One region of the Hominiventricola filiformis genome, then DNA from elsewhere that is predicted to be linked to it. Evidence: predicted binding sites of a transcription regulator. Region 1 holds the regulator's gene; each other region holds the start of a gene.
The links. The regulator HrcA, encoded in region 1, represses chaperone genes, less so after heat shock. The targets are predictions, from matches to a motif close to TGTTAGCACTCNNNNNNNNNGAGTGCTAACA.

Region 1 (7,626 bases):
ACTGCAGGTGATGACTTCAAGCGTACTGAGCGTCAGCGAGAAGTAATCATGCAGATTGTCAGCAAGGCAAAGACCATGGATATCAGCCAGGTAAATGATATTATCGATGCTGTATTCCCGCTGGCAGCTACCAATTATACCAACGATGAGCTTCTTGCAATGGCTCCGCAGCTTCTGACCTACGATATCGTGGATACCACCGGTTTCCCGTTTGACAAGGCGGCTGCTACTGTAAAGGGCAAAGGCTCCTGTGTAATTCCGGTAAATCTGGAAGAAAATGTAAAACAGCTTCATGAGTATCTGTTCGGTACAACGGATTATCAGCCGTCAGATGAAGTAAAAGCAATCTCCAGCCAGATTACAACAGAGACCGGATATTGATTTCAGACATCAGGCGAGGAAGAAAATACTTCCTCGCTTTTTTTATCAGAAAGAAAGTAAGAAAGAGACAGGTAAATGAAAAGAACGGCAGACGTACTGATCCCGGTATATCATCCGGGCAAAGAGCTGGAACAGCTGCTCTCCCTTCTGGAAGCGCAGGACTATCCGGTAAACAGAATCATACTGATGAATACGGAGGAGGCCTGTTTTCCGGCAGAGATTCTGAAAGACCATCCGAAAGCGGAAGTACATCATGTGACCAGGGCGGAGTTTGACCATGGCGGAACCAGAGACCAGGGAATCCGCATGTCAGACGCAGATGTAGTGATCTGCATGACGCAGGATGCCATTCCGGCGGATGAACATATGGCAGGGACACTTCTGAAGGCTTTTGATGATCCGGAAGTCTGGGCTGCCTATGCAAGACAGCTGCCAAAAGAGAACTGCAGGGAAGTGGAAAAATATACAAGAAGTTTTAACTATCCGGAGGAGAGCAGAATCAAGGGAAAAGAAGATCTTCCGATACTTGGAATCAAGACCTTTTTCTGTTCCAATGTGTGTGCGGCATGGAGGCGGGACAAATATCTGGAACTGGGTGGATTTGTGAAAAGGACCATTTTTAATGAGGATATGATCTATGCGGGAACTATTGTGAAAAAAGGCGGAAAGATCGCTTACTGCGCAGATGCGCAGGTGGTGCATTCTCATAATTACAGTGCCCTGGAACAGTTCCACCGGAATTTTGATCTGGCGGTATCCCAGACCATGCATCCGGAGATTTTTGGCGGTATTCGGTCAGAATCTGAGGGAATCCGTCTTGTAAAGAAAAGTCTTTCCTATTGTATCAGGATCGGAAAACCATGGCTGATGATTCAGGTGATGACACAGAGTGCCGGGAAGCTTCTGGGTTATAAGCTGGGACAGCAATATGAGCGGCTTCCGGAAAAAGTGATTCTGGCATGCACCATGAATCGGAAATTCTGGGAGAAGGAGGAAAACCTATGAGAAAGCATCGAATAACTGCAGTTATGGCTGCCATGTTCTGCATGATTCTGATGGCGGGCTGTGGAAACAGCAAGGCTGTACAGGAGCAGCAGATGACGCTTCGCTCCCAGGGTATGGAACAGGCAAAAGAAGGAGACTATGAAGCGGCAGTTGCTTCCTATGATGAAGCATTGGGACTTTCCGATATGTATGTGGGAAACCTGGAGATGGACATTGCAGCCTATAAAGCATCGGCACTGTATGCAGAAGGAAATACGGAGGATGCCATCACTGTCTGCAGTGCAGTTCTGGATGTAAAGAAAAGCCAGGAAATGTATCTGACCAGAGGACTGCTCTATCGGGCAGCAGAGAACAGGGAAGCTGCCAATGCGGATTTCGCCAGTGCCATGGGGATGACTTCGAAGAAAGATAAAATTATGCTGGGAAGACTCTCTTATTATATGGAAGATTATACCAATGCAAAGTCCTATTTGGAAACCGCAGTAAAAGAGGGAAATACGGAAGGAATCTACTGGCAGGCGCAGCTTTACAATGAGATGGGGAATCCGGAATATGCCATAACCCTTTATCAGAATTATCTGAACAGCGGGAATGTGAAACATCAGGATGCCTATGAAAAAGTAGCCTCCTGGCAGCTTGATAATCAGGATTACGATGGAGCTGCATCAACACTGGAAGCCGGTATTTCCATGGGAAATGGCGGATGCCTGCAGAAACTGCTGGCATCGGAGATCGCAGTGTATGAATATAAAGGGGATTTTACAACTGCTCTTCAGAAAATGGAAACCTATCTGGAAAGCTATCCGGATGATGGAGATGCGCAGAGAGAATATACCTTTCTGAAGACACGATCCGAAGACGGACAGTCTGGTGAGGACACAGAGGAAGAAACAGCAGAAGAAAGTACAGAAGAATAAATACGGAAACCATGTGGATGATTCAGTTTTCTACATGGTTTTTTCGTGTTCACAAAATCTCCACAAAAAAATAGAAAATACACTTGACAAAGCACTATAGGTGGTGCTATCTTAAGTTACAGGAAATGTTAGCACTCTTAAATGTTGAGTGCTAACAGGCAGAAGAAAGGAGAGAGTACCATGGAACTGGATGAAAGAAAGAAAAAGATTTTAAAAGTAATTATCCAGAATTACATGGAGACCGGAGAACCGGTAGGATCGAGAACCATATCGAAGGATCCGGACCTGAAGCTTTCCTCTGCTACCATCCGCAATGAAATGTCGGATCTGGAAGAGATGGGTTACATCATTCAACCCCACACTTCCGCCGGAAGAATTCCTTCCGATAAAGGATACCGGCTGTATGTGGATTACCTGATGCAGGAAAAAGACCGGGAAGTGACGGAACTTCAGGAACTGATGGTTCAGCGTACCGACCGGCTGGAAAGTGTGCTGAAGCAGGTGGTAAAGATTCTGGCAAATGATACCAATTATGCCACGATGGTTTCCACTCCACAGTATCATCAGAACAAACTGAAATTCATTCAGTTGTCCCGTGTGGATGCCAATCAGATCCTGGCGGTGATTGTAGCGGAAGGAAATGTGATCCGCAACAAACTCTTACCGGTCTGTGAGGAACTGAGTGATGAAAGTATTCTGAAGCTTAATATCCTGCTGAATACCATGCTGAATGGAAAGACCATTCAGGAAATCAATCTTCAGATGATTTCCAGCATGAAAGAACAGGCCGGTATTCACAGCAACATCGTCAGTGATGTGGTGGATGCAGTCGCCGAAGCGATTCATTCCGATGAGGGAATGGAGATCTACACCGGCGGGGCCACAAACATTTTCCGTTATCCGGAATTAAGTGAGAACGGAAAGGCCAGTGAACTGATACAGACACTGGAGGAGAAGCAGAACCTGGTAGATCTGGTTACAGACACACTGAACAAAGACGAAAAAGGAATTCAGGTATATATCGGTAATGAGACACCGGTAAAATCCATGAAGGACTGCAGTGTTGTCACTGCAACCTACGAACTGGGCGAAGGACTTCAGGGTACCATTGGAATCATTGGTCCCAAGAGAATGGATTACGAGAACGTTATGGGTAAGCTGAAAGCCATGATGGATCAGCTGGATGATGTTTTTCATAAATAGAAAGGCGGAACAACGGTGGAAGAAAACAAGACAATGGAACAGGAACCGGAGATTCAGGAGGAAGAAGTAAAAGCAGAAGATACTGCTGAAGCAGAAGCCACTGAGACGGCCGAGACAGAAGAAACAAAAGCCGATGCGGAACCTGACAAAAAAGGATTCTTCGGAAAGAAGAAAGAGAAAAAAGACAAGAAAGATGAGCAGATCGCAGAACTGACCGATAAAGTAAAACGTCAGCTTGCGGAGTTTGAAAACTTCAGAAACCGTACAGAAAAGGAGAAATCCCAGATGTACATGGTGGGAGCAAGAGATGTGATCGAGAAACTGCTTCCGGTAGTAGATAACTTTGAGCGAGGCTTGAAGAGTATTCCGGAAGATCAGAAAGACGGACCGGTAGCCAGCGGAATGGAAATGATTTATAAACAGCTGATCACGGTTCTTACAGATTTGGGCGTAACCCCCATCGAAGCGGTGGGTCAGGAATTTGATCCGAATTTCCATAATGCAGTGATGCATGCGGAGGATGAGGAACTTGGAGAAAATACAGTATCTGAGGAATTCCAGAAGGGTTACAAATATAAGGATGCAGTGCTTCGTCACAGCATGGTAAAAGTTGTCAATTAACTATTTTTCAGAGATATATTTTTCAGGAGGAAAAAGAAATGAGCAAGATTATTGGTATTGACTTAGGAACAACGAACTCTTGTGTAGCCGTAATGGAAGGTGGAAAACCTACGGTTGTTGCAAATACAGAAGGAGCAAGAACAACACCGTCTATCGTAGCATTTACAAAGACTGGTGAGCGTCTGGTAGGAGAGCCGGCAAAACGTCAGGCAGTTACTAACTCCGAGAAAACCATCTCTTCCATCAAGAGACATATGGGAACTGATTATAAAGTAGACATCGAAGGAAAGAAATATTCTCCGCAGGAGATTTCCGCTATGATCCTGCAGAAGTTGAAAGCAGATGCAGAGAACTATCTGGGCGAGAAAGTAACCGAGGCAGTTATCACTGTTCCGGCATACTTCAATGACGCACAGAGACAGGCAACCAAAGATGCAGGTAAGATCGCAGGACTGGATGTAAAACGTATCATCAATGAGCCGACCGCTGCAGCACTGGCATACGGCCTTGATAATGAGAAAGAGCAGAAGATCATGGTATACGACCTTGGCGGCGGTACCTTCGATGTTTCCATCATCGAGATCGGTGACGGCGTTATCGAGGTTCTGGCTACCGCAGGTGACAACCATCTGGGTGGTGATGACTTCGACCAGAAGATCACAGATTATATGATCTCTGAATTCAAGAAACAGTACGGTGTAGATCTTGGCAACGACAAGATGGCACTGCAGAGACTGAAAGAAGCAGCTGAGAAGGCTAAGAAAGAGTTGTCCGCTTCCACAACAACCAACATCAACCTTCCGTTCATCAGCATGAACGCAGACGGTCCGCTTCACTTTGATATGAACCTGACCAGAGCAAAATTTGATGAGCTGACTCACGATCTGGTAGAGCGTACTGCTAACCCGGTACAGGCAGCTCTCCGCGATGCAGGTATCAGCCCGTCTGAACTTGGTAAAGTTCTGCTGGTAGGTGGTTCCACACGTATCCCGGCAGTACAGGATAAAGTAAAACAGTTAACCGGACATGAGCCGAGCAAATCTCTGAACCCGGATGAGTGTGTGGCAATCGGTGCTTCCATTCAGGGTGGTAAACTTGCAGGAGATGCAGGTGCCGGTGATATCCTTCTTCTGGATGTTACTCCGCTGTCTCTGTCCATCGAGACCATGGGAGGTATCGCAACCCGTCTGATCGAGAGAAATACCACGATCCCGACCAAGAAGAGCCAGATCTTCTCCACCGCAGCTGATAACCAGACCGCTGTAGACATCAACGTAGTACAGGGTGAGAGACAGTTCGCGAAAGACAACAAATCCCTCGGCCAGTTCCGCCTGGATGGAATCCCGCCTGCAAGACGTGGAGTTCCGCAGATCGAGGTTACCTTTGATATTGATGCAAACGGTATCGTAAATGTATCCGCTAAGGATCTGGGTACCGGAAAAGAGCAGCACATCACCATTACCGCCGGTTCCAACATGTCTGATTCCGATATCGATAAGGCAGTCAAAGAAGCTGCTGAGTTCGAGGCACAGGATAAGAAACGGAAAGAGGCCATTGATGCAAGAAACGATGCAGATGCAATGGTATTCCAGACCGAGAAGGCAATGGAGGAAGCCGGAGACAAGATCGACGCTTCTGAGAAAGCAGCTGTTCAGGCGAAGATTGATTCTCTGAAAGCAGTTGTAGACAGAACTGCTAACCAGACTGATATTTCTGATGCAGACATCGATGCACTGAAATCCGGTAAAGAGGATCTGATGAATGCAGCACAGAAACTGTTCCAGAAGATGTATGAGCAGACTGCAGGTGCACAGGGTGCAGGTGCACAGGGTGCAGGTCAGCAGGGCGCAGGTCCGGATATGGGCGGCGCAGGACAGAGTACTTCCGGTCCGGCAGATGACGTGGTAGACGGAGATTACCGCGAGGTTTAATCCGGAACAGGATGAAAATAAAAATAAAGCAGTGGGGGAGCGATAAACTCCCCACTGTTTTTTGCGTGTGCAGATGAATTTCAGCTCACAGCAATTCGAAAGGGAAAAGTTATGGCAGAGACGAAGAGAGATTATTATGAGGTTCTTGGCGTAGACCGGAATGCGGATGACGCAGCCATCAAGAGTGCATATCGAAAACTGGCAAAGAAATATCATCCGGATATGAATCCGGGAGATAAAGAAGCAGAGCAGAAATTCAAAGAGGCTTCCGAGGCATATGCCGTATTAAGTGATGCAGACAAGAGAAGAAAGTACGATCAATTTGGACACGCAGCCTTTGAGCAGGGAGGCGGCGGAGCTGGTGGTTTTGGCGGCTTTGATTTTAATGGCGCTGACATGGGTGATATTTTCGGTGACATTTTTGGTGATATTTTCGGTGGCGGAAGAAGCAGAAGAAACAGCAATGGTCCCATGAGAGGTGCGGACTTACGGGCAAGTGTAAGAATTACGTTTGAAGAGTCTGTTACAGGTTGTGATAAAGAACTGGAGCTTACCTTAAAAGATGAGTGTGAGACCTGTCATGGTACCGGAGCAAAACCGGGTACTACACCGCAGACTTGCCCGAAATGCGGAGGAAAGGGCCAGGTGGTTTATACTCAGCAGTCTCTCTTTGGCATGGTGCAGAATGTACGTCCGTGTCCGGACTGTAACGGAACCGGTAAGATTATCAAAGACAAGTGCCCGAACTGCTACGGAACCGGTTATACGGCAAGCAAGAAGAAGATTGCTGTCACGATCCCGGCAGGTATCGACAATGGACAGAGTATCCGTATCAGAGGAAAGGGAGAGCCTGGTACCAACGGCGGTCCGCGGGGAGACCTGTTGGTAGAAGTGGTTGTATCCAGACATCCGATTTTCCAGAGACAGGATATTGATATCTTCTCCACAGTACCGATCAGTTTCCCGGTTGCAGCATTGGGAGGAACGATCCGTATCAAGACAGTGGACGGCGAAGTTGAATATGATGTGAAACCGGGAACTCAGACGGATACGAGAGTACGTCTTCGTGGAAAAGGTATGCCTTCTCTCCGAAACAAAAATGTCCGCGGTGATCACTATGTAACACTGGTTGTAGAAGTCCCGACTACCTTAAGCCATGGGGCAAAAGAGGCTCTGAAAGAATATGACCGTGAGAACGGAAATACGCTGAATCAGAAAACCGAGAGCGGAGCAAAGCCGAAGAAAAAAGGCTTTATGGATAAATTAAAAGAAAATCTGGAAGATCTGTAAGGAGAAGTTATGGAACGCAAAAACGCATGGAATACCTACGATGAAAATGCCATGAAAGAATTAGAACAGGTAACAGAGCAGTATCGCAGATTTATCTCCGAAGGAAAGACGGAGCGTGAGTGTGCGCAGCTGACGGTAGAAATGGCAAAGGAACACGGCTATATTTCTCTGGAGGAAGCAGTTGCATCTGGCAGGCAGCTGAAGGCCGGAGACAAAATATATGCTGTACACAAGAAAAAACTGGTGGTACTTTTCGAGATCGGTACAGAGCCAATGGA
Region 2 (7,626 bases), 120 kb from region 1:
CTTCCACATAACCCTTGTATGCAACACGTCCTTCCACACCTTCCGGAACCAGTTTCTTTGCATCGCTCTGGAAATAACGGTCTTTGGATCCGTTCTCCATAGCGGCAATGGAACCCATTCCACGATATACTTTATATTTTCTTCCCTGATACAGTTCAAAAGATCCCGGGCTCTCATCGCAGCCTGCGAAGATACTTCCCATCATGCAGACATTGGCACCTGCTGCCAGTGCTTTTGTAATGTCTCCGGAATATTTGATACCGCCATCGGCGATGACCGGAATTCCATATTTATCAGCTACTTCGTAGCTGTCCATAACTGCACTGATCTGCGGAACACCCACACCGGATACAACACGGGTAGTACAGATAGAACCAGGTCCGATACCAACTTTGACAGCGTCTGCACCAGCTTTGATCAGAGCTTCCGTTCCTGCTCCGGTTGCCACGTTTCCTGCGATAACCGGCACATCCGGGTATGCATTTTTCAGCATATCCAGACAACGGATGACATTTGCAGAATGTCCGTGGGAAGAATCCAGTACCAGCACATCAACATGAGCGTCGATCAATGCTTTGGCACGATCCAGAACGTTGGCTGTAATGCCAATACCTGCACCGCAGAGAAGACGTCCCTGTGCATCCTTTGCTGCCAGCGGATATTTGATCTGTTTTTCAATATCCTTAATCGTAATAAGACCTTTCAGGTTGAAATCTTTATCTACGATTGGAAGTTTTTCTTTTCTTGCTTTTCCGAGAATCACCTTTGCTTCTTCCAGAGTAATGCCTACCGGAGCAGTAACCAGATTTTCAGAAGTCATGGACTCTTTAATCTTCTTGGAAAAATCAGTCTCAAATTTCAGATCACGGTTTGTCAGAATACCAACCAGTTTCTTTCCTTCCGTAATCGGCACGCCGGAAATCCGGTATTTTGCCATCAGCTCATCGGCATCTGCCAGTGTGTGTTCCGGAGATAAAGAGAAAGGATCCGTAATAACACCGTTCTCGGAACGTTTTACCTTATCTACCTCTTCCGCCTGCTCCTCAATTGACATATTTTTATGGATGATACCAATACCACCCTGTCTGGCCATCGCAATTGCCATGCGGCTTTCCGTTACCGTATCCATTCCTGCACTCATCAGCGGAATATTCAGTTTTACCGTTTTGGTAAGCCATGTCTCCAGCTTCACCTGATTCGGGATCACTTCTGAGTAGGCCGGAACAAGAAGAACATCATCAAATGTAATGCCTTCACCGATAATTTTTCCCATCTCTTTTCCTCTCTTTCCTGTATTTTTGTTTTATTAGAATTATTAATAAGTACCTCTTCTTCTAGTAAAAATAATAATATCTAATGACGTTTAAAACAGTCTACCAGATCGGTCACTTAATGTCAATGGGTTTTCTGATGGAACTGAAAAAAGCTGCGGGAAAACCCGCAGCTTTAAAATTCGGAAATTACATCATTCCCATTCCGCCACCTGCCGGAGCAGCAGCCGGAACCGGCTCTTTGATATTGGCAACACATGCCTCAGTAGTCAGGAATGTAGATGCAACGCTTGTTGCATTCTGCAGAGCTGTTCTGGTAACCTTAGCCGGATCCAGAATACCTGCCTCTACCATGTTGACATACTGCTCATTGTAAGCATCGAAGCCAACACCAACTTCAGACTCACGTACCTTGTTGATGATAACAGCGCCTTCCAGTCCTGCATTTACAGCGATGTGGAACAGCGGAGCTTCCAGTGCTTTCAGGATCACCTTACCGCCGGTCTTCTCATCACCTTCCAGCGTATCAACCAGTTTTGCAACCTCTTTGGAAGCATGGATGTAAGCAGATCCACCACCGCAGATAATACCTTCTTCAACTGCTGCTCTGGTAGCTGCCAGTGCATCTTCCATACGAAGTTTTGCTTCTTTCATCTCGGTCTCGGTAGCAGCACCTACGCGGATAACAGCTACACCACCGGACAGTTTTGCAAAACGCTCCTGAAGTTTTTCTTTATCAAATTCAGATTTGGTGTTCTCAATCTCAGCTTTAATTGTCTTAACACGATCAGCAATTGCCTCTTTGTCGCCAAGACCATCTACAATAACGGTAGATTCTTTCTGTACTTTTACAGATTTTGCACGTCCAAGCATATCAATGGTAGCATCTTTCAGTTCAAGACCAATCTCCTCGGAGATTACGGTACCACCGGTCAGGATTGCGATATCCTGCAGCATTGCTTTTCTTCTGTCACCATAGCCCGGAGCTTTTACTCCTACAGCAGTGAAAGTTCCACGCAGTTTGTTCAGTACCAGAGTGGTCAGAGCTTCGCCCTCGATATCCTCTGCGATGATGAGCAGTTTCTTACCGGACTGTACCAGCTGCTCCAGTACCGGGAGGATCTCCTGGATATTAGAAATCTTCTTATCAGTAATCAGGATGTACGGATCATCCAGAACTGCTTCCATCTTCTCAGTATCAGTTGCCATGTATGCGGAAATGTATCCACGGTCGAACTGCATACCTTCTACTACATCCAGCTCGGTCTGCATGGTCTTGGACTCTTCGATGGTAATAACACCGTCGTTCGCTACTTTCTCCATAGCGTCTGCAACCATATCGCCTACTTTGTCATCTCCGGCAGAAATTGCTGCAACTCTTGCCATCTGATGTTTTCCGGATACTTTGCTGCTCATAGCTGCGATTGCTTCTACAGCTTTGTCAGTTGCTTTCTTCATACCTTTTCTCAGGACAATCGGGTTAGCACCTGCTTCCAGGTTCTTCATTCCTTCGTGGATCATTGCCTGAGCAAGAACAGTAGCGGTCGTAGTACCGTCACCGGCTACATCGTTGGTCTTGGTAGCTACTTCTTTTACCAGCTGTGCGCCCATGTTCTCGAACGGATCTTCCAGTTCAATCTCTTTTGCGATGGTAACACCATCGTTAGTGATCAGCGGAGCACCGAACTGTTTGTCAAGGACTACGTTTCTTCCTTTCGGTCCGATCGTTACACGAACGGTATCTGCAAGTTTATTTACACCGGCTTCCAGTGCTTTTCTGGCGTCAACGCCATATTTTAAATCTTTAGCCATGACTATATTCCTCCTGTCATACTGACATCATATTTATTCTACAATTGCAAGAATATCACTCTGTTTTACGATAACATACTCTTCCTCGTCAAGCTTTACTTCGTTGCCTGCGTATTTGGAGTAGATTACCTGATCGCCAACTTTTACCTGCATGGTAACTTCTTTTCCGTCTACCATTCCGCCAGGTCCTACGGCAATAACCTCAGCCGTTACCGGTTTCTCCTGTGCTTTTGCTGCAAGAATGATTCCGGATTTGGTGGTCTCTTCTTTCTCTGTCTGTTTTAATACAACTCTGTCACCCAAAGGTACTAACTTCATGATAATTCCTCCTGTCTGTCTACAGTCTAAATTCATTTGCTAGCACTCACTTTGCTTGAGTGCTAACCCTTGATCATTATATTAGTATGATTGCAGGAAAATGTCAATGGGTTTTTTAATATTTTTTCAGTACGGCTCTGCTTTTTTCCGCCTTCTCCAGTTCCTCAAAAACGCAGTCATTGACTACCTTGATATTGGTGCCTTTCATACCGGAAGAACGGGATTCGATCACACCTGCACTCTCGAATTTTCGCAGGGCATTGACGATGACGGAACGGGTAATGCCTGCTTTATCTGCAATACGGCTTGCTACAAGCGTACATTCATTTCCCTTCATTTCCTTGAAAATCAGAAGAATAGCTTCCAGTTCTGTCACGGACAGGGTACTGATTGCAGACTGTACGATATGCTGTCTGCGGATCTCCTCGGCATTCTCCTCATGAACGGAACGCATCATCTCAAGACCTACAACGGTCGTACCGTATTCACTTAAAATGATATCGTCGATATCATAGTCATTCTCATATTTGTACATAAATAAAGTTCCAAGACGCTCTCCTGCAATGTCGATCGGAGTTACAAGCGCATGGTATTTGCGGATATCTTCCGTATCAAACCCCAGAGTCTGCAGATTGACATTTTCTTTTGTAGAAAGAATACCGAGCAGTCTCTCATTTAGCAGTGGATCAATCAGACTTCCCACCTGATCCACAATCAACTCATGAATCTCATCCACACCGATGCAGTCACCGATACCAAGTACTTTTCCCTTTTTACTGATTACCAGAACATTAGAATCCAGAATATCGGAAAGTACACGGCAGATATCGTTAAACACAACCTTACTGGAGCTGTTATTATGCAGAAGTTTATTAATTTTTCTTGTTTTGTCTAATAACTGTACACTCATTTTTTCTCTCTCCTGTAAACGCACAAAGTGCAGCTGCCCCACGCAGCCGCACCTTGCATCTTAGCATATTTATCTGTATATTTCAATCATTTTCAGAAATTATTTGTTTTCCTTCTCTACCGGGACAGAAACCGGATTTTCTGTCGGATTTTCCGGGCGTTTCCAGGATATAAAATCACAGTCCGGATAGCCTTCACAACTGTAGAATTTCCGACCTTTGGAAGAACGTCTGAGCACAACCTCTTTTCCGCATTTCGGACATTTCACGCCGATCTTCTCCAGATACGGCTTGGTATTCCGACATTCCGGGAATCCAGGACAAGCCAGGAATTTTCCATGCGGTCCGTATTTGACTACCATGTTCCGTCCGCACTGCTCGCAGACCACATCAGACACTTCGTCCCGAATCTGTACTTTCTCCAGATCTTCCTCTGCTTTTTTCACAGCTTCCTCCAGATCCGGATAAAAATTGCTGACTACCGTTTTCCAGCTGACTTTTCCTTCCTCTACCATGTCAAGAAGAGACTCCACATTGGCCGTGAAATCCGGTTCCACAATACTCGGGAAAGCCTGCTTCATCATATTGTTGACCACCTCTCCAAGCTCGGTCAGATACAGGTTTCTTCCTTCCTTTGCCACATAGCGGCGGGCAATAATGGTGCTGATGGTCGGCGCATAGGTACTCGGTCTTCCGATTCCAAGCTCCTCCAGCGTCTTTACAAGAGCAGCCTCCGTATAATGGGCGGGCGGCTGGGTAAAATGCTGTTTGTCTTCCAGTTCTTTAAGCGTCAGTTCGCTGTCCGGTCCAAGCTCCTTTAAGAGATTCATGCTGCCACCTTTTTCCTCTTCATCCTGTACATAGACAGACATGAATCCATCAAAGGCAACCGTGGATGCAGATACGGTAAACCGGTATCCACCTCCATCGATCTTCACTGCCATGGTGTTGTATTTTGCATCTGCCATGCAGCTGGCAGTAAACCGTTTCCAGATCAGCTGATAGAGACGGAACTGGTCTCTGGAAAGAGAGTCCTTGACAGCCGCCGGGAGTCTGGTGATATCCGTAGGACGGATTGCCTCATGGGCGTCCTGAATCTTCTTACCAGAACTCTTCTTAGTTTCTCCCCGGTGCAGGTACTCTTCTCCATATGTCTGGCTGATATATTCTGTCGCCATCCGGGATGCCTCCTCGGACACACGGGTGGAGTCCGTACGGAGATAGGTGATAATACCGACCGTTCCCTGTCCCTCTATATCAATTCCTTCATATAACTGCTGTGCAAGACGCATGGTCTTGGATGTGGAAAAGTTTAAAACCTTGGATGCCTCCTGCTGCAGAGTACTGGTGGTAAACGGAAGCGGAGCCTTCTTGGTGCGCTCCCCTTTCTTTACATCTGTCACATGGAAAGCCGCATCTTTGACTGCTGCAAGCACCTGATCCATCTCCTGCCGGGAATGGATGTCCATTTTCTCCTCAGTAGTTCCGTAAAACTTTGCAGCCAGGGTTTTTCTCTCACCTTTTACCTGGAACTGTGCATCCAGACTCCAGTATTCCTCCGGTACAAATGCATTGATCTCTTCTTCCCTGTCGGCAATGATCCGAAGTGCTACGGACTGTACTCTTCCGGCACTTAAACCTCTCTTCACCTTCGCCCACAGAATCGGACTGATCCGATAACCCACCATACGATCCACCATACGTCTCGCCTGCTGCGCATCCACCAGATCCATATCAATTTCCCGTGCATTCTTGATGGATTCTCTGACTGCGGTCTTCGTAATCTCATTGAACGTAATCCGGTACATCTTTTTGCTGTCCAGTCCCAGGGCTTTGGAAAGATGCCAGGAAATTGCTTCTCCCTCACGGTCCGGGTCAGTTGCGAGATATACTTTGTCTGCCTTCTTCGCTTCTTTACGAAGTCCTGCAAGAATATCTCCTTTTCCGCGGATGGTAATATATTTTGGCTCATAGTCATGGTCCACGTCGATTCCGAACTGGCTCTTCGGAAAATCCCGCACATGGCCGTTGGATGCCATGACCTCATATTTTGCGCCTAAAAACTTCTTTATCGTCTTCACCTTTGCGGGTGACTCCACAATTACTAAATATTTAGCCATCTGTAATCTTCAAATCCGTCCTTACATAATGATTCTTCTGAACTTCCCTGATCAGGCCTTTCAACTCCAGTCCGGTCAGGACCGAAAGCACTCTGGAAGCGGGAAATCCTGTCTTTGCGATCAGGTCTTCCAGACCAGCCGGTTGTAAACGTATCCAACTATACACGATATCCTCTTCCTTTGCAAGTAAAATTTTTGTGTCTTTTTGCGTCAAAACTATTTTTTCTTTCTGAATTCCCAGTGCTTCCAGAATGGTATCCGGCCTGTCTGCCAGTCCGGCACCCTGCTTCAGAAGGTTCAGACAGCCCCGGCTCAGCTCATCTCCCAGCCTTCCCGGTACTGCCCACACGTCCTTTCCCTGTTCCAATGCGAAATCCGCGGTGATCAGGGAACCGCTCTTTTCTCTTGCCTCTACCACCAGCACCAGATCAGAAAGCGCACTGATAAGCCGATTTCTTGCCGGGAAAAATCCTGCCAGCGGCGGACGGCCGGGCGGCTGTTCTGACAGTATCCCCCCTTTTTCCTTCAGACATTCATAAAGATGCCTCTGTCCGGCCGGATAGCAGACATCCACACCACATCCCAGCACGGCAAATGTATCTCCATCTGCTTTCAGCGCACCTTCATGGGCATAACTGTCAATACCCCATGCCATACCGCTGATGATCTGCACCCCGGCTTCGGCCAGATGTTCTGCAAAAAGTTTTGCCATAGCATTCCCATAAGCCGTAGATCTTCTGGCTCCGACGATTGCCACACTCTTGCGGTTCGGATCCGGCATTCTGCCCATATACCAGAGTTTTCGGGGCATTCCTTTGTGAACCGCTATTTTTTCCGGATATCTGTCGGATTCTCTTTCCACACAGAAAATCGTGTTTCTTCTATTATATATGTCATTCATAACCTTTTTACTCCCAGAATTTCTGATACGCCGAGCGGTACCCGAGAGCTTCCAGAAGGTGCGGCTCCCGGATTGTCTCTTCCCCTGCCAGGTCTGCGATGGTCCTCGCCACTTTGATCACCCGATGATAACCTCTCGCGCTTAAATTCATCCGTTCAAATGCCAGTTCCATCAACTTCTGCTCATCAGTTCCCAGAGGACAGAATTCCCTGATGGCTGCAGTACCAAGTCTGGAATTAAATTTCCATCCAGCCTTTTCATACCGCTTCTCCTGTATCTGTCTTGCCTGTTCCACC
Region 3 (7,626 bases), on a different contig from region 1:
AGCTATCCATGACCCCCAGTTCCATTTCTCATCAGCTGCGGATCTTGAAACAGCACCGTCTGGTAAAATACCGCCGCGATGGCAAGACGATCTGCTATTCTCTGGCTGATGACCATGTGGTCACAATTCTGAATCAGGGACTGGAACACATCGAGGAGTAGCGTACTGCTGCTCCTTTTTGTTCATCTCCATTTCATGTACCCGTTCCAGGAATTTCACATCCGCTTCCAGCGATGACAACATTTCTTCCTGATTTTCCAGTTCCTGCATCCATTTTTCCCGAACCAGCATTTTCCATGCCATATGCCTGCACAGCTGTTTCATCCGCTGCACATCAAATGCCGTCAGGCTTCCCTTTTTAAAACTCCGATCCAATGCTTCAACAATATCATGGCAGATAAATTCTTTCCAGATCCTCTCCTTCTTCCGATCCGATACTTCCAGCTCACAGATACAATAAAACAAAAATGGCAGGAAAAGAATCATCCCATTTTCTTCCAGTTTTCTGGCTGAGCAGTCTTCCAGAGTAATCACTCTGATAGGCAGTTCTACCCGCTCTTTTCCCGGAAATTCCAATGTCCTGCTGTACTCTTCCCGATGATTTTTCCCAAAATACAGGATCTGCGGCTCCCGGATCTGCATCACATCTCCGACCGCCATTTTCTCATATACAAATATATTTCCTCTGTTTTCTGCACAGATCTGAAGGCATCCATCCAGCCTCCGCAGCGAAAACTCATAACGATTCATGCCCCCTACTTTCAGGCAGACACTCAATGCTTCCTGATCCCGCCATTCTTTCCAGATTTTCTCCTCATCCTGATATTCCGTACCAAAAAGTCCGTTGATCATCCTGACCAATGCCTGGTCCGACAGTCGAAAAATCTCCTCCATAATCCATCGATCTTCCTTTTGTATCATAGCGTTTCCTCCCTCATCCTTTTCCGCGCGATACGAACCACTCTTATTATACTAAAAACTGGGATTTTTAGCTGCTGAAATGCAACTGATGAATAATTTTTAAGATACTTCCAGTATACTGAATATTATCATTTTGTCAATACAGAATGTATGATTTTAAAAAGCAAAAAGAAGCGTATCTCTACGCTTCTACTGTTTCAGATTTTTAATAAATTCGGTTATATGCTTCAAAGCCTCTTCTTCGTCTTCTCCTTCGCACTCGATTACCACATCTGCCTCCGGTCCTACCGGAAATGCTAGCATACTCATCAGGCTTTTGCAGTTCATTTTATACTCACCATGATACATCATAATATATGACTGGAATTTATTGGCTTCCCCTACCAGCATTCCTGCAGAACGCAGGTCAATTCCGTTCGGACTTTGAATTCTCATTTGTTCTCTGGCCATTCGCAATACACCATCCTGTTAATAGTCTCTTTATTCATTATAACACAAAAAGGAGACTTTGAAAGTCTCCTTTTCATTATTTTAACCTACCAGAATAATTCCACCCTGAGCAGCATACAACGTACTGACTCCTGAGCTTGGAAGAATGATGATCTCTTTTACCTTCGTCCGCTTCTCGATCTCTTCCTTTACGAACTGCGCACGCGCTTCATTGTTGCAGTGGACGATCGCCACGGTCTTCTCCTCCGGTTTGTTCATACGTTCCACTAAGAGTTCCACCATCATGCGAAGTGCTTTCTGCATACCTCTCGCCTGACCCGCCTGCTCAATGATACCCTGTTTATTGCCTTCCATGACAGGCTTAATATTAAGGGCGGATGCCACGAACGCTTTCACCGCACTTAACCGCCCATTCTTTCTTAAATGATCCAGAGATTCAAGTACAAAAAAAGTCTGACGTTCTGCCTGATATGCTTCCACCGCTTTGATAACTTCCTCAAACTCCATGCCTGCTTCTTCGCATTCCTGAATTTTCTTTGCCAGAAGCGTCTCTCCTACAGATGCGGAACAGGAATTAAATACATGGATTTTTGCATCCGGATGATCTTCCAGATACAGATTCTGTCCTAAGACTGCACTGTTATAAGAGCCGCTCAGTTCTGCTGAAAGAGTTACTGCATACAGGTGGTCAGCTCCGCAGTCGAATGCACTCCTGTAGACTTCCGGAGACGGACAGCTTGATTTCGGGCAGTTCGGGCTTTTCTCCACCAGATCCAGAAAACGAAGCCGGTCAAACGTCTCATCATCCACAAAATGATTTCCGTCAATCTCCAGATTCAGAGCCGCATGCACAAAATGCGAATCCTTTGCCATCTCCTCCGTAAATTCCCCACAACTGTCAACTACTATACGATAACTCATATCTGATACCACCTTTGTTCCTTCTCTTGATTATAAAAACAGCTTTTCAGCCATATCATCTTTTTCGACGTAGTTTTTAATACCAGATAATATTACCACACTATGATATTATATGCAATATGAAAATCCCTCAACTATAAGGTATAATAAGCCCGGATCATATCCGTCAGAGCATCCAGATCCTTCACACCCATCAGTTCCCGGGAAGAATGCATAGCCAGCAACGGAAGTCCCACATCTACCGTCGGTACCGGAACGAGGCTGGATGCAATGGAACCAAGCGTACTTCCGGACGTTCCATCCGAACGGTTAAAGAATTTCGTATAGGCAATTCCCTCCTGCATACAGATCTGCTCAATGATGGCTACTGCACCGCAGTCTGTGGCATAAGACTGAGCGCTCGCCTCCTTGATACAAAATCCACCGTTCAGCGGGCTGTGGTTGGTGGGATCCATCTTCTCTGCATAATTCGGATGAAATGCGTGTCCCACATCCACAGAAAGCAGCATACTCTCGGAAAGCCCTTGCAGAAACTGGGTTCTGTCAAGGTTGAGACCACTGCTTATTTTCTCCAGTACCATGGAGAGCACCATAGAACCGGCTCCCTGCTTGGTTCTGCTGCCGATCTCTTCATGGTCGAAGAACGCTGCCACATTCACAGCATCCCGTCCTCCTTCCATAAGTCCGTTCAGAATAGCCAGCACACTGGACAGATTGTCAATTCGCGGCGCACTGAACAATTCTTTGTTCATTCCTGTATAGACCGGCTGATCTGCATTATAAAGACCAATCTCATAATCCAGAATCTCCTCCGGACGGACAGATAACCGCTCCGCCAGAAGTTCCCTGAAGAAATGTTCCGAAAATCCTGCTCCGGACACTCCTGCAATCGGAAGCAGTTCCTTCTGTTTATTCAGCTCTGTTCCCTTATTTACCTCCCGGTTCAGATGGATTGCCAGATTCGGAATGATAAACATGGGATCTTTCAGATCAATGAGGCGCATCTGCGGCCGAAATACATCATCACTCTTCAGGGCTACGCGGCCAGCTGCAGACAATGGCCGGTCAAGCCATGTATTTAAGATGGCCCCTCCGTAAACTTCCACATTCAGAAGACCGTAGCCTTCTTTTTGCATCTCTGCATTCTGCTTGATCCGGAGATTTGGAAAATCTGTATGAGCTGCTGCCATCCGGAAATCATTTTGACCATCCCAGTCCTCTCCCACAGAAAATGCAATAAGTGTCGAATCCCGGTGCATCACATAATAACGTCCGCCCCTCTCCAGCTGCCATGGACAATGGAAATTCAGTTCTTCATATCCACCCTCTTTTAATTTCCGGGCAGCCTCTGCCGTCACATGGAACGGAGAGGTTCCTTTCATAATAAAATCTTTCAACTCTTCGGTTCTGTTTTTTATCCTCAATTCCATCGAACGCTCCTTTGTATCTTTATAAATCTAGTATAGCAAATCCTTTCCATTTCTTCTATAATAAAGCTATCTTATCCATGGAGGTTTTTTATGATTGCACTTCAGATCGCCGATATCCGGGTCTTTATGAAAAAACTGCTGCTCAGTGAAACCTTTGACCGTTTTCTTCTTCTGGAAGGCAGCATTACTACTTTTAATACATTTGAAATAGACGGTACCCTTCAAAAAGCATACTATTCTGCCGAAGAACAGGACCAGATAGGAGACCGCTCTCTTTCTCTCTGGAGTGAAGTACGTCCTTTCTGCTTTGAACTCATCAAGGGTAAGAAGACGCCCCTCGCTTTTCATTTCACCTTTCAGCTGGCCGCCTCCAATGTAATCCGTCTGCTTGCCCAAACAGGGATTGACCTTCCACCTGAGCAGATCCGCGGTCTGCTCATGAATCTTCGTTATGACGGGCATACGCTCACCTGCACCACAGGAACATCTCTTTCTGTCTTTACTCTGGACAAAAAACTGGACCATGCCTGGGATGACATGGTCCGGAAATATTTTCATCAGCAGGAAATTCCTTTCCAGCAGATGTAGGTATTTTATTTTGTCAGAAGCATCATAATTTCATTGCTGCGGTTCACAAATCTGGTCATGGCTTCCGGATTCAGAGGCTGGTGGCTGATCATGGCCAGATCATAGAGCTGCTCACAGATCATATTGCTGTGCTCACCCTCCGGATTCTGGAACAGATATTTCACCAGAGCATTGTTTGCATTCAGAACCAGAGTCGTAGTTGTGCCGAACATGGACGGATCCATACCGTACATATTGTACATCTTCATCATTTCCTGCATTCTCCGATTCTCCTCAGAGAGCGTGATCATGGAAGAAACCTTTTCATTCTTCAGTTTTTCCACTTTTACTTCCAGTTTGTCATTGTTCAGTGCTTTACGGAACAGTGCAGTCAATGCATCGGTTTCCCCTTTCAGCTCTTCCTCAGATACTTCTTCCTTCATGGAATCGGTCACATCAGCATCAATACGCTGGAATTTGACTTTCTCATTCTTTGCTTCCAGATGGCTGATAAACGGATTATCAATGTTGTCTTTCAGGATGACTGCATTCATCTTCTGCTCACGGAACATGTTGATGTACTGGCTCTGCTGGATCTCATCCGTTACATAGTAGATGGTGGTCTTCGGAGTTTCCTTCTCATCGCTGTCAGCCTTTTCTTCCGTCTTCTCTTCGGTCTTTTCTTCCACCTTGTCAGCATCACCATCAGTCGGATTCTCTGCTTCCAGATACTCGTTCATGGTCGTATATTTACCATCCAGATCCTTGAACAGTACATACTCCATCATACGCTCACAGAATTTTTCGTCCTTGATGCAGCCGAATTTGATAAACGGACTGATATCGTCCCAGTATTTCTCATAGTTCTCACGGTCTGTCTTACACATACCGCTTAACTTATCCGCTACTTTCTTGGTAATGTAATCAGAAATCTTCTTTACAAAACCGTCGTTCTGCAGCGCACTTCTGGATACATTCAACGGCAGATCCGGACAGTCGATGACACCTTTTAAGAGCATCAGGAATTCCGGAATGACTTCTTTGATATTATCAGCGATAAATACCTGATTGTTATACAGTTTGATAGTTCCCTCAATGGACTCATACTCCATATTGATCTTCGGGAAATAAAGAATTCCCTTCAGATTGAACGGGTAATCCATGTTCAGGTGAATCCAGAACAGCGGCTCCTTATAGTCGTTGAATACCTTGCGGTAGAACTCTTTATACTCTTCTTCGGTACACTCATTGGGATGTTTGGTCCACAGCGGCTGCGGATCACTTAAGGAAACCGGACGTTTGTTAATCTTCACCAGTTCTTTGGCAGGAGAAACTTCTTTCGTTTCCTTGGTGCCATCTTCTTTTTCGACTTCTTCCGTCTTGGCATCCTCATGAATATGTTCTACAACTACATCATCCTCGGTCAGTTCACTCTCATCGATGGTTTCGTATTCCTGTTCCCCATTTTCTTTTGCCAGATAAATGTTGACCGGCATAAAGGAACAGTATTTGCTGATGACTTCACGGGCACGGTACTCGTTGGCAAACTCGAGGCTCTCCTCATTCAGGAACAGGGTAATCTCGGTACCAACGGTCTTCTTCTCGCCGGTTACCATGGAGAACTCTGTACCACCGTCGCACTCCCAGTGTACCGGCTCTGCTCCCTCCTTATAAGAAAGAGTATCAATATGCACCTCATCTGCTACCATGAATGCGGAATAGAATCCCAGTCCAAAATGACCGATGATCTGATCCTCATTTGTCTTGTCCTTATACTGTGCGAGGAAATCCGTTGCGCCGGAAAATGCAATCTGGTTGATATACTCTTCCACCTCATCTGCGGTCATGCCAAGTCCGTTATCGATGAACTTCAGAGTCTTCTCATCCGGGTTCACCAGAACCTGTACCTGCGGTTTATATTTCTCCGGAAGTGTATACTCACCCATCATATCCAGCTTCTTCAGCTTGGTGATAGCATCGCATCCGTTGGAAATCAGTTCACGGAAGAAAATATCGTGGTCAGAATACAACCATTTTTTAATAATCGGGAAAATATTGTCGCTGTTAATGGAAAGTGATCCATGTTTTTCGCTCATATTATACACTGCCTTTCTTTCAAATAATTTCATTACTATGTACTATAATCCCACTCTTTCCAAAAGTCAAGGATTTTTTAGCACTCATCAAAGTTGAGTGCTAGCAGTTAAATCTGCTCGTATTTTTTGTTGTTTCTGCACAGTTCCTATGCTATAATAAAGAAAAAACTAGATTATATTGCACAATCTGAAGGAGTGGTGTTCATGTCAAAAAATTTTATCATTACATTAAACCGTGAATGCGGCGCAGGCGCTACCAACATTGCAAAGCTTCTGTCCAAAGAACTTGACATTCCCTACTATGACAAAGACATGTTCCGCATGGTCTCTGACAAAAGCGGTGTTCTGGAAGAATTTTTTCATGTAAATGATGAGCGCCCTGGAAACAACCTGCTGTACAAACTGATCAAAGAATTGAAACCGGCCAGTCAGAAACCATCTCTTGGAAAAGATATCGTTTCCCCGGATAACCTCTTCCGCTTCCAGTCTGAACTGATCAAAGAACTGGCAGAAAACGAATCCTGCATCATCATCGGCCGATGCGCAGATTATGTATTAAAGGATTACGATAATGTGGTGAATATTTTTGTATGTGGTGATATGGAGAGTAAAATTCATCGAATGATGTGGACATTTTCTCTGGAAAAAGAGGTGGCCGAGGAGCGGATCCGTGAGACAGATAAACAGCGTCATAAATATTACAACTACTATACCGGGAAAACCTGGGATACCGCATCCAATTATGATCTGTGCCTGAATACCGGTGACATGACCATCGAGGAAGCTGCTGAACAGATCAAACTGTACCTGAAACAAAAAGGGTTGATGAAATAATCATGATTGCAAAAAGGAGAATCCGAAATTGGGATTCTCCTTTTCTTTGCTTAATTTCAGTGCGGAACGTGGGACTTGAACCCACACGCCTCACGGCACAAGAACCTAAATCTTGCATGTCTGCCAATTCCATCAGTTCCGCTCATGTCCCATATGTTATCATCTGCACTCCAAAAAGTCAATTACAGAATTTTCAACACATCTGCCGCTGTAAATACCAGCATAAGCAATGGCTGGTGCAAAAGATACAAAAGCAGACTATGTCTGCCTGCTGCCTCCAAAAAAGGAACCGGCAAATGTATCCTCAGAGCATTCTTCACTTCTGGAAACTTCATAAACATTCCATACAGGAAATATCCGGTCAGATAAAGAAAAATCCATGGAAACAAAGGAAAGTAATCTCCGGA

Region 2: a site for HrcA is predicted at 3,439-3,469, ahead of LKD36_RS00375 (co-chaperone GroES). Genes of this name have one in related genera too.
Region 3: a site for HrcA is predicted at 6,461-6,491, ahead of htpG (molecular chaperone HtpG). Genes of this name have one in related genera too.

The regions. Positions count from the first base shown of each region.
Region 1 is NZ_JAJEPS010000001.1:201,119-208,744, reverse strand. It holds gene LKD36_RS00990 (LCP family protein) at 1-381, shown strand, start outside; gene LKD36_RS00985 (glycosyltransferase) at 457-1,386, shown strand; gene LKD36_RS00980 (tetratricopeptide repeat protein) at 1,383-2,303, shown strand; gene hrcA (heat-inducible transcriptional repressor HrcA) at 2,484-3,506, shown strand; gene grpE (nucleotide exchange factor GrpE) at 3,540-4,127, shown strand; gene dnaK (molecular chaperone DnaK) at 4,166-6,058, shown strand; gene dnaJ (molecular chaperone DnaJ) at 6,170-7,348, shown strand; gene LKD36_RS00955 (aminopeptidase) at 7,358-7,626, shown strand, end outside.
Region 2 is NZ_JAJEPS010000001.1:85,391-93,016, forward strand. It holds gene guaB (IMP dehydrogenase) at 1-1,273, opposite strand, end outside; gene groL (chaperonin GroEL) at 1,461-3,083, opposite strand; gene LKD36_RS00375 (co-chaperone GroES) at 3,117-3,401, opposite strand; gene codY (GTP-sensing pleiotropic transcriptional regulator CodY) at 3,517-4,311, opposite strand; gene topA (type I DNA topoisomerase) at 4,411-6,429, opposite strand; gene dprA (DNA-processing protein DprA) at 6,422-7,330, opposite strand; gene LKD36_RS00395 (YifB family Mg chelatase-like AAA ATPase) at 7,338-7,626, opposite strand, start outside.
Region 3 is NZ_JAJEPS010000010.1:99,104-106,729, forward strand. It holds gene LKD36_RS11100 (ArsR/SmtB family transcription factor) at 1-161, shown strand, start outside; gene LKD36_RS11105 (hypothetical protein) at 121-921, opposite strand; gene LKD36_RS11110 (HPr family phosphocarrier protein) at 1,111-1,371, opposite strand; gene LKD36_RS11115 (DegV family protein) at 1,453-2,292, opposite strand; gene LKD36_RS11120 (M18 family aminopeptidase) at 2,427-3,722, opposite strand; gene LKD36_RS11125 (DUF5721 family protein) at 3,813-4,310, shown strand; gene htpG (molecular chaperone HtpG) at 4,316-6,385, opposite strand; gene LKD36_RS11135 (cytidylate kinase-like family protein) at 6,590-7,219, shown strand; tRNA gene LKD36_RS11140 (tRNA-Leu) at 7,280-7,361, opposite strand; gene LKD36_RS11145 (heparan-alpha-glucosaminide N-acetyltransferase domain-containing protein) at 7,402-7,626, opposite strand, start outside.